Regions from separate parts of the Streptomyces sp. NPDC091282 genome, predicted to be linked through region 2. Evidence: riboswitches for the same ligand, from Rfam matches in the RefSeq annotation. Region 2 holds a riboswitch; each other region holds the start of a gene.
What was found. Region 2 has a riboswitch for ZMP and ZTP ahead of ACIQOE_RS39300 (phosphoribosylaminoimidazolecarboxamide formyltransferase). Riboswitches for the same ligand answer to the same signal wherever they lie in the genome.

Region 1 (3,231 bases), on a different contig from region 2:
GCTCGCCGTGCTCCAGGGCGGTCCCGCCGGCACCCCCGCGGTGGCCGCGCCCCGCCCGCTCGCCGTCCGCGCCCACTCCGCGCCCGTCCCGCTGGCCGACGTCGCGGAACTGGCCGCGGCGGCGGCCCGGGACGGGTCACCGGCCCTGCGGCAGGGCACGCACGTGCAGTCCTGGAGCCTCGGCATGAGCGACGGCAGGCCGCCGGTCACGCTGCCCGAGGAACGGGTGGTGCGCTGGGCGGCGGACGGCACCCACACCGAGGTCGTCGTGGCCACCGACCCGGCCCGCCCCGGCCGCCCGGTCCTCACCGACGACGGCGACCGGACGCGGCCGGTCGAGGACGGCCACGTGCTCAGCCGCCGCACCTTCCCGCCGATGTGGGGCGACGCCCCGCCGTACGGCACACCGCCGCACGACCCGGCGAGGCTGCGCACCTACCTGACCGAGCTGGCCGGCGGCGGCACCCGCACCCTCACCACGCCGGAGCTCCTGGACGCCACCCGGGAACTGCTGGACAACTGGACGCTCGGCGCGCGGGAGACGGCCGCCCTGGCCGCGCTCCTCGCCGAGGCCCCCGGACTGCGGCCGGCCGGCCGGGTCACCGACCGGCTCGGCCGGACCGGGCAGGCGTACGTCCTCGACGCGGCCCCGGGCGGGCGGCGGATGCTGATCCTGGACCCGGCCACCGGCACCGTCCTCGGCCTGGAGACCACGTTCACCCGCGACGACCCCGAGTACGGCGTGCGGGCCGGTGACGTCATGGACTACAGCGCCTGGATGCGCTGATCACGCCCCCAGCTGCCGGGCGGCGGCCTCGACGGTCTGCTCCAGCAGCACGGCGATGGTCATCGGACCGACCCCGCCCGGCACCGGAGTGATCAGCGAGGCCCGCTCGACGGCGGAGTCGAAGTCGACGTCGCCGACGTTGCCCTCGTTGTAGCCGGCGTCGAGCACCACCGCCCCCGGCTTGATGTCCTGGCCCCGGACCAGCCGCGGGCGGCCGACCGCGGCGACCACGATGTCCGCCTCCCGCACGGCGGCCGGCAGATCACGGGTACGGGAGTGGCAGTAGGTGACGGTGGCGTCGCGGGCGAGCAGCAGCATGCCGGCCGGCTTGCCGAGGATCGCGCTGCGGCCCACCACCACCGCGCGCTTGCCGGCCGGGTCGACGTCGTACGCGTCCAGGAGGCGCAGGATGCCTCCCGGCGTGCAGGAGACGAAGCCCGGCAGCCCGAAGCTCATCGTCGCGAACGACGCGAAGGTGACGCCGTCCACGTCCTTCTCCGGCGCGATCGCCTCGAACGCGGCCCGCTCGTCGATGTGTTCGCCGACCGGGTGCTGGAGCAGGATGCCGTGCACCGCCGGATCGGCCGACAACTCCCGCAGGACGGCGACGAGTTCCTCGGTGGTCGTGGCGGCGGGCAGCGCCACGTGCCGGGAGGCGATACCGGCCTTGCGGCTGCGGTTCTGCTTCATCCGCACATAGGTGACGGAGGCCGGGTCCTCGCCGACCAGCACGGTGGCCAGGCACGGCGTGACGCCGGTGCGCGCGGTGAGGGCGGCGGCGCGCTCCGCGGTCTCCTCGACGATCCGGCGGGCGACGGCGGTTCCGTCCATGAGTCGGGCATGGGTCATGCGGCACACTCCTGAGCTGATTCGACCTTGATCGCCCAGGCGCACGGCATCGACAGTGCGGGCCGCTCCACGGTGGTGCTCCACCTCAGCGCCAGTCACGGCCCGAGCCCAGGGTAACCGAGGCGCTCAGCGACTCCCGCGGCGATGCGCCGCCCGCAGCAGCGCTCGGAGCAGCACGGCGGAGGTGCGAGGACGGGCCCGACGCCGCTGTCCCAGCCCGGCCCGCGCCGAGAAGGTCCAGGTCAGCCGAGCGCTGACCTGGGCCCTTGCGGCCCTGGCGGCTACTCGTCCCATGCCTGGACGATGATCTGTTCGGCGATCTTCCCGTCGCGCAGCGTGATCATCGACTCGGCGAGCACCCGGACGCCGTCCGCGTACTCGCAGGACTCGCTGTAGGCGGCCCGGTCGCCCTGGACGACGCACTGGTCCAGGGTGTGCGTCATGTCCCGGCTGTAGACGTCGTCCAGCAGCGCGGCGATGTCCCCGCGGCCGTGCAGGACCCTGGGGTGGCTCGGCTGCGCGGTGCGGTCGACGATGCGGATCTCGGCGTCGTCCGCGTAGAGCGCCAGCAGACTGTTGCCCGTGTTGCCCTCGATGGCCCGGCGCAGCGTCTCGGTGTCGAACGTGGAGCCCGGCGCGGTGCCCATGGTGACCTCCAGCGGGAGCCCGCGGCCGATGCGGAGCGGGCCGCGGCAGCCCCGTCTTCGAGCCTCCTCCGCCCCGCCCGGCTCGGCAAGCGCAGGCCGCACGCTCCGCCTGACGGGTGAGCGGGAGTGCCCGCCCGTGTCCGGGCGGGCACTCCGGCCGTTGCTGGAGACATGATCTCAACACGACGTATCGTCGCCGCCGTCGGCCTTGCCGTCGGGGTCACCGGCCTCGCCGCGCCGCTGGCGAACGCGGCCGACGCGAGCGCACACGACCCCGGGAAGCTCACCGCGCTCGGCGTGCTCGACTCGGTCTCGCGCATCGGCATCCCGGCGGAGCACCAGGACGAGATCCCCAAGGTCTCGGAGCAGCTGCAGGGACTGAACGGGCTCCAGAAGCTGGGCGAACTGCACCAGCTCACCGACCTGGCCGCGCCCGCCATGGGACTGCTGCCGGGCATCGAGGCCTGACCCCGGCCGCACCCGAGGGCCGTCCCCGCCGCGGGGACGGCCCTTCGCCGTGCTCAGTGCCCGGCGGCCAGGAACTGGGTCGCCGCCAGCTCCGCGTACAGCGGATCCCCGGCCACCAGCTCCCGGTGCGTGCCCACCGCGCGGACCCGGCCCGCGTCCATCACCACGATCCGGTCGGCCGTCGTCACCGTCGACAGCCGGTGCGCGACCACCAGCACCGTGGTCGACCGCGCCACGTCGGCGACGGTGTCCCGCAGGGCCGCCTCGTTCACCGCGTCCAGCTGCGAGGTGGCCTCGTCGAGGAGCAGCAGCCGGGGCCGGCGCAGCAACGCCCGCGCGATCGCGACCCGTTGCCGCTCCCCGCCCGACAACTTGGTCCCGCGGTGCCCCACCAGCGTCTCCAGACCCTGCGGCAGCCGCTCCACCAGGCCGTCCAGCCGGGTCGTCTTCAGCACCCGCGTCACCGTGCCCTCGTCCGCC
Region 2 (3,231 bases):
ACGACGATGTGCTCGATGTCCTGGATCGTGCCGGTGGAGACCTGCGCCTCGATGGAGGCGGCTCGCGCGATGCTCTCGTTCAGGATCGTGGTGGCGGCGGTGCCGCCGGCGATCTGAAGAAACCTACGGCGGTTGAGTTCTGCCATGGCGTGACGACCTCTGTGGGTGGAGGGGAGTCGAGGGGCGTGCCAAGGACAGCGGTCTCCGCGTACGGGAGGGAGATTGCCGTCCGACGGCCGGCCGTACAGCCGGAGAAGGGAAGGTTACCCTCCGACGGACTGCGCCCCTTCGGGTGATCGCCGCTGGTGCCGCCGCGGCTCTCCGGTCGTCGCCGCCTACCTTTCCTGGTGATCATCCAGGAAGCCGGGCCGCACGGAAGGACGACCACCATGGGCGCGTATCAGACCAGGGCTTTCCGCCTGTTCGATCTCATCGACACCAGCAAGAACGGTTACATCGACTACGAGGACCTGCCGCGTGCCGCCGGCGATCCGGGCAGCGCGGAGGACCAGCGGGCCCGTATCGTCCGGACGTTCATCGCGGGCGTCGCGAAGGCCGCCGACTCCAACATGGACACCCGGGTGACCAGGACCGAGATGATCTCCTGCGTGGAGAAGACGATGGTCGGGAAGTCGGTCTCCGGTCTCCCCGGCTACGTCCGCGAGGTGACGGCCGGAGTCTTCGCGCTGATGGACGCGGACGGAAACGGCAAGATCGGCAAGAGCGAGTTCGAGAAGTACCTCAAGTCCCGGAACGTCACCGATCCTGCCGCCACGGCCGAGTTCGCGCGCCTCGACCGCGACAGCGACGGGTCCCTCACCCCTGAGGACCTCGACCACGCCATGCACCGGTTCTTCACCGCCCCGGAGAACGACGTGCCCGAGCACTGGATCCTCGCCGCCTTCTCCGCCTGACGCCCCGGGATCCTGCCCGCGGAGGCGGCCGTCAGTGGTGGAACAGCCTGAGGCCGGTGCGGGCCAGCGTGATCCCGTGCTGTCGGCAGGCTTGCCCGACCTCGTCGGACCTGATGGATCCGCCCGGCTCCGCGATGTACCGAACACCGTGCCGCCGGGCGTGATCGACGTTGTCACGGAACGGCAGGGCGCCGTCGGAGGCGAAGGCCACCCGGTCGAGCCGCCGCATCCATCGAGCGCGTTCGTCCGCGGTGAACTCCCCCGCTGGAGCGGCCAGCGCCTCCGCCAACCGCCCTTCCTCGTCCGGCGTGAGGTCGCCCTCGATGAAGCGGATCCGCCAGTTGATGCGGTCCTGGCGCCGGATGCCGGGGCGGAAGGACAGCGCGCGGACTTTCGGGTGACGGCGCAGCCACCAGGCGTCGGCCTTGGCACCGGCCAGACGGGTGCAGTCGACCCGGGACTGCTGACCGGCACCGATGCCCAGCGTCACGCCGTCCCGCACGTAGCACACGGAGTTGGACTGGGTGTAGCGGAGCACCGCCAGCCCCAGCACCAGGTCGGCCGCAGCCTCGGCGGGGAGCATGTCGCCACCGTGGCCCAGCAGTTCGGCGGACAGCTCGACGTCGTCGCGCCGTTGTGTCAGGCGCAGTCCGAAGACCTCCCGCGTCTCCTCGCCCGGCGGCACGAAGCTGTCGTCCGCCTCCATGATCAGGAAACGGCCGTTCTTCTTCTTGCTGAGCCGCTCGACGGCGCCCGGCTCGTATCCGGGAGCGATGATGCCGTCGCAGACCATGCCGGTCAGCAGTTCGGCGAGTTCGGCATCGACGGGGTGTGAGACGGCGGCGAAGTCACCGTAGGAGGATCTGGGATCGGCGTCCCGCGCCCGCAGGTAGGCACCGGCCAGCGCGCCGACTTCGTGCCCGGCGACCCCGTGGAGTTCCGCGGCGACTTCGTCGACGGCCCCGGAGACTGCCGCGCCGGCCGGCGAGACGTGCTTGAAGGAAGCAGCCGCCGGCCTGCCCAGTGCCCGGCCGGCCTCACGCACGAGCTGCCACGAGTTCAGGGCGTCCAGCATGTTGATGAACGACGGCTCTCCGTGCAGCAGCCGAACCGGCCACCTGCCCGGGGTCACAGGGCCGGTATACGCAGGCTCCTGTTGCGGGTTGAGTCCGTAGCGCAGTTCCACGTCTTGGCCTTCTCAGCGGGACATCGCTGACGGAGACGCCCAGGCGGTCGACGCTCACATCGGATCAGGCACGGCCGCTCCCCGGTGGTTGTCCACCTGCGCCAGTCGCGGCCCAGGACAACTCTAGCGGCGGGCGGCCCGCCTGACATTCCGTTCATAAGTTGTCGTTGCGCGGCCGATCCTCTGCGGCCGCGCAGCCGGTTGACGTCTGGGGGTTCAGCTTGACGATCTTCCACTCCAGGAATCGTCGAGTGCCCTTCCAGGGGTGCGCACCATGAGCATCTCGTCGATGCAACTGCGCAGCCCGGCGTCGGAGGGATCGACCCAGGTGAGCCATGGCACCGGCTGGAGCAGGTCGTCGTATCGACGGATGCCGGGGTCGGTGAGGAGGGTGCGAAGTTCGTCGGGGGCCGGGTCGGTGACCAGGCAGAGCCAGGCCAACCCGGCGCCGATACGGACCTCGGGCGGCCGCCCGGGATGCGACCACAGGTCATGCGCCCACGTGTGAGCGAGCTCATCCCGGTGTTCACGGGCGAGTTGGGCGATCGCCAGGATCAGGCTCACCCGGACCACCGCGTCGTCTTCCCGCGCCAGTCCGGACTGCAGAGCCGAGGAGACACGTGAGTGCTCGCCGGTCGCGGCCGCCAGGACGTAGGCCGTCACGAAGCGGACCTCGGGGTCGGGGTCCGAGAGAAGGGGGAGCAGAAGGTGCAGGTCGTCCGTGACGGCCTGACGGGCTGCCTGGATCGTCCAGTCCACGGGGCACATCGTGCTGCCCTCGACCACCGACGGGTCCTCGGCGACCTGGAGCAGGCCTTCCCGCGAGCCGTCGCCCATGTGCTGACACCGGCCTGTCTCCGCGACCAGGCGAAGAGTTCGGGCACGGAGTCCTCGGTGTCCGCTCGTCGCGATCCGGAGCAGGAACGGCACCGCCAGTGCTCCCACCGCGGTCGTGCCGCCCTGGTGGTGAAGACATGTCCAGAGCCGCGACAACGCCCTGTCCGCCGTCTCGGCGTCGTCGGAGGCGAGCGTGGTGAGGAGTCCGGGGATCTCCTCGCCGGGGCCGTAGAAGTGCGGGAACCGCCGCCAAGGCACCTCGTCGTACCTCAACCCGTCCTTGACCTGCCGTGA
Region 3 (3,231 bases), on a different contig from region 2:
CCGACCGGCGTCGATCAGCCGAGGTCGATCTCCGGGTACAGCGGGAAGCCGGCGACGAGATCCGTCGCCCGCTGAGCGATCTCCGCCGAGACCTTCTCGTCCAGGACGTGGGAGGCCTTGGACGGGGCGCCGGACTTCGTCGTGCCCGGCTCGGCGGCGGTCAGCACGCGGTCGATCAGGCCCGCGACCTCGTCCATCTCGGCGGTGCCGAGGCCGCGGGTGGTGAGCGCGGGCGTGCCGATGCGGATGCCGGAGGTGTACCAGGCGCCGTTCGGGTCGGCCGGGATCGCGTTGCGGTTGGTGACGATGCCGGAGTCGAGCAGCGCCGTCTCGGCCTGCCGGCCGGTGAGGCCGTACGACGACTCGACGTCGATCAGGTTGAGGTGGTTGTCCGTGCCGCCGGTCACCAGCGTGGCGCCGCGGCGCATCAGGCCGTCGGCCAGCGCGCGGGAGTTGTCCACGATCCGCCGGGCGTAGTCCTGGAAGGAGGGCTGCCGGGCCTCGGCCAGGGCGACGGCCTTGGCGGCCATGACGTGCGGGAGCGGGCCGCCGAGGACCATCGGGCAGCCCCGGTCGACCTGGTCCTTGAGCGAGTCGTCGCACAGGACCATGCCGCCGCGCGGGCCGCGCAGCGACTTGTGGGTGGTCGTGGTGACGATCTGGGCGTGCGGGACCGGGTCGAAGTCGCCGGTCAGGACCTTGCCGGCGACCAGGCCCGCGAAGTGCGCCATGTCGACCATGAGGGTCGCGCCGACCTCGTCGGCGATCTCCCGCATGATCCGGAAGTTCACCAGCCGCGGGTAGGCGGAGTAGCCGGCCACCAGGATCAGCGGCTTGAAGTCACGGGCCTGGGCGCGCAGCGCGTCGTAGTCGATCAGGCCGGTCGCCGGGTCGGTGCCGTAGGACCGCTGGTCGAACATCTTGCCGGAGATGTTGGGGCGGAAGCCGTGGGTGAGGTGGCCGCCCGCGTCCAGGGACATGCCGAGCATCCGCTGGTTGCCGAAGGCCTGCCGCAGCTCGGCCCAGTCGGCCTCGGTCAGGTCGTTGATCTGGCGGACGCCGGTCCTCTGGAGGAACGGCGCCTCGACGCGGTCGGCGAGGACGGCCCAGAAGGCGACCAGGTTGGCGTCGATGCCGGAGTGCGGCTGGACGTAGGCGTGCCGGGCGCCGAACAGCTCGCGGGCGTGCTCGGCGGCAAGCGCCTCGACGGTGTCGACGTTGCGGCAGCCGGCGTAGAAGCGGCGGCCGACGGTGCCCTCCGCGTACTTGTCGCTGAACCAGTTGCCCATCGCGAGCAGGGTCGCCGGGGAGGCGTAGTTCTCCGAGGCGATCAGCTTGAGCATCTCGCGCTGGTCGTGGACCTCCTGGCCGATGGCGTCGGCGACGCGCGGCTCGACCGCGCGGATCACGTCGAGGGCGGATCGGAACGCGGTGGACTCGGTGGACAGGGGCGCGGACTTGTCAGTCATTCGGGACCTCCGGACATGTCGTTCGGCACTCACGGTTCGGCCCAGGCGCACGGCACTCGGTCAGTCGCGGGCCGCTCCCCGATGGTCGGTCCCATCCCAGCGCGCCAGTCACGGCCCGCTGGTCACACTACCCGGCGGGCCCGTCCCGGGGGGCTGGACGTCCACCAGTCGGGCGGCCCTGCCCGTCAGAGGATCACGTGGGGCAGGAAGCGGGCCTGGTCGTCCGTGACCAGGCCCCGGGACTCGCGGATGCCCAGGCCCGCCGCCTCCTCCCCCACCACCCACGCGCCCAGCACCACGTGGTTGCCGTCGAAGGCCGGCAGGGGAGCCAACTCCTGGTAGCAGCAGGCCTCTTGGCGTACGACGGGGGCCTCGCCCGGCGGATGCACCCGCACGCCGTCGCCCTCCCGGCCCAGCAGCGGCTTGCTGACGTAGCCCTGGCCGGCCGCCAGCTCCCGCGGGCCGTCGACGTAGGCCGGCAGCAGGTTCGGGTGCCCCGGGTACAGCTCCCAGAGGATCGCCAGCAGGGCCTTGTTGCTCAGAAGCATCTTCCAGGCCGGTTCGATCCACATCGTGGTTCCGGTGCCGCCGCCGTTGTCCAGGGTGTCCAGGACGTGGCCGGCGAAGGCGTCCGTGGTGAGCCATTCCCAGGGGTAGAGCTTGAAGCAGCTGCGGATGAACCGGAGACCGTTGTCCACGAAGCGCCCGGACAGGGTGTCCCAGCCGATCTCCTCCATGGAGATCCACTCGGTGTCCAGGCCCGCCTGCTCGGCGGTCTCCTTCAGGTAGGCGACCGTCATGAGGTCCTCGCCGAGTTCGTCGGCGGCGGAGTGGGCGAAGTGCAGGGGCGCGCCGGGCGGGAGCAGCCGGGCCTGCCGCCGCCAGGCTGCGACGAGGCGTTCGTGGAGGCTGTTCCACTGGTCGGCGCCGGGGAAGCGGTCCTCCATCCAGAACCACTGGGCCGAGGCGGCCTCCACCAGGGAGGTGGGGGTGTCGGCGTTGTACTCCAGGAGCTTCGGCGGGCCGCAGCCGTCGTGGCGGAGGTCGAAACGGCCGTAGAGGGAGGGGAGTTCGGCGCGGCGGTGCCAGGACTCGGTGACGGCGGCGCGTATCCGGGGATCGGTGAGGCCCAGTTCGGCGAAACGATCCTGCGCCACGATGTGCCCGGCCGCCGCCAGACACATGGCGTGCAGTTCGCCGACCACGTCCTCCAGCGCCTCCACCTCCTCCAGGGTGAAGGCGTAGTACGCGCTCTCGTCCCAGTAGGGGTGCAGGGTCCCGTCGGGACGGCGGGTGAGGGGGTAGATCACCCCCTGGCTCTCGACGGTCCGCTGCCAGCCGGGGCGGGGTTCGACGGTACGGCGCTCCATCGCGGGATCAGCCGCCCGAGCCGCCGTGACCGCCGCCGTGACCGAAGCCGCCGCGGTGGACGCCGTGGCCGCCGGACGAGCCGCCCGACCCCTTGGCCGGCACGGTGAACGAGCCGCCGCTGACCCAGCCGCTCTTCTTCTTGCCGCCGTAGTAGTAGGCGCCGTCGGCCGAGGACTTCGCGGAGCGGCAGTTCTGGTCGGAGACGACCCGGTAGCCCCTGGCCGCGGTGTAGCTGTCGCGGTCGACGCAGCGCTTGTCGGGCTCGGAGGAGCAGGCGGTGAGGGCGGCGGCCAGCAGGCCCATTCCGCCGAGGACCACCGTGCCCGAGCGGAGCTGTCCGCGTGCGTCGGCCATGTTCGTCTCTCCCCCGTCGGCCCGATGTCCGGCGCCA

Region 1: linked by a shared signal. The riboswitch ahead of ACIQOE_RS34100 (bifunctional 5,10-methylenetetrahydrofolate dehydrogenase/5,10-methenyltetrahydrofolate cyclohydrolase) and the one ahead of ACIQOE_RS39300 (phosphoribosylaminoimidazolecarboxamide formyltransferase) in region 2 are both predicted to bind ZMP and ZTP.
Region 3: linked by a shared signal. The riboswitch ahead of ACIQOE_RS15745 (glycine hydroxymethyltransferase) and the one ahead of ACIQOE_RS39300 (phosphoribosylaminoimidazolecarboxamide formyltransferase) in region 2 are both predicted to bind ZMP and ZTP.

Annotation. Positions count from the first base shown of each region.
Region 1 covers NZ_JBIVUX010000009.1:128,241-131,471, forward strand. The annotation lists gene ACIQOE_RS34095 (CU044_5270 family protein) at 1-787, shown strand, start outside; gene ACIQOE_RS34100 (bifunctional 5,10-methylenetetrahydrofolate dehydrogenase/5,10-methenyltetrahydrofolate cyclohydrolase) at 788-1,636, opposite strand; ZMP/ZTP riboswitch at 1,663-1,745, opposite strand; gene ACIQOE_RS34105 (nuclear transport factor 2 family protein) at 1,918-2,283, opposite strand; gene ACIQOE_RS34110 (hypothetical protein) at 2,455-2,751, shown strand; gene ACIQOE_RS34115 (ABC transporter ATP-binding protein) at 2,805-3,231, opposite strand, start outside.
Region 2 covers NZ_JBIVUX010000013.1:139,622-142,852, forward strand. The annotation lists gene ACIQOE_RS39290 (phosphocholine-specific phospholipase C) at 1-146, opposite strand, end outside; gene ACIQOE_RS39295 (EF-hand domain-containing protein) at 390-914, shown strand; gene ACIQOE_RS39300 (phosphoribosylaminoimidazolecarboxamide formyltransferase) at 946-2,100, opposite strand; ZMP/ZTP riboswitch at 2,131-2,219, opposite strand; gene ACIQOE_RS39305 (hypothetical protein) at 2,317-3,231, opposite strand, start outside.
Region 3 covers NZ_JBIVUX010000003.1:412,646-415,876, reverse strand. The annotation lists gene ACIQOE_RS15745 (glycine hydroxymethyltransferase) at 15-1,469, opposite strand; ZMP/ZTP riboswitch at 1,502-1,591, opposite strand; gene ACIQOE_RS15740 (glutathionylspermidine synthase family protein) at 1,655-2,839, opposite strand; gene ACIQOE_RS15735 (hypothetical protein) at 2,847-3,194, opposite strand.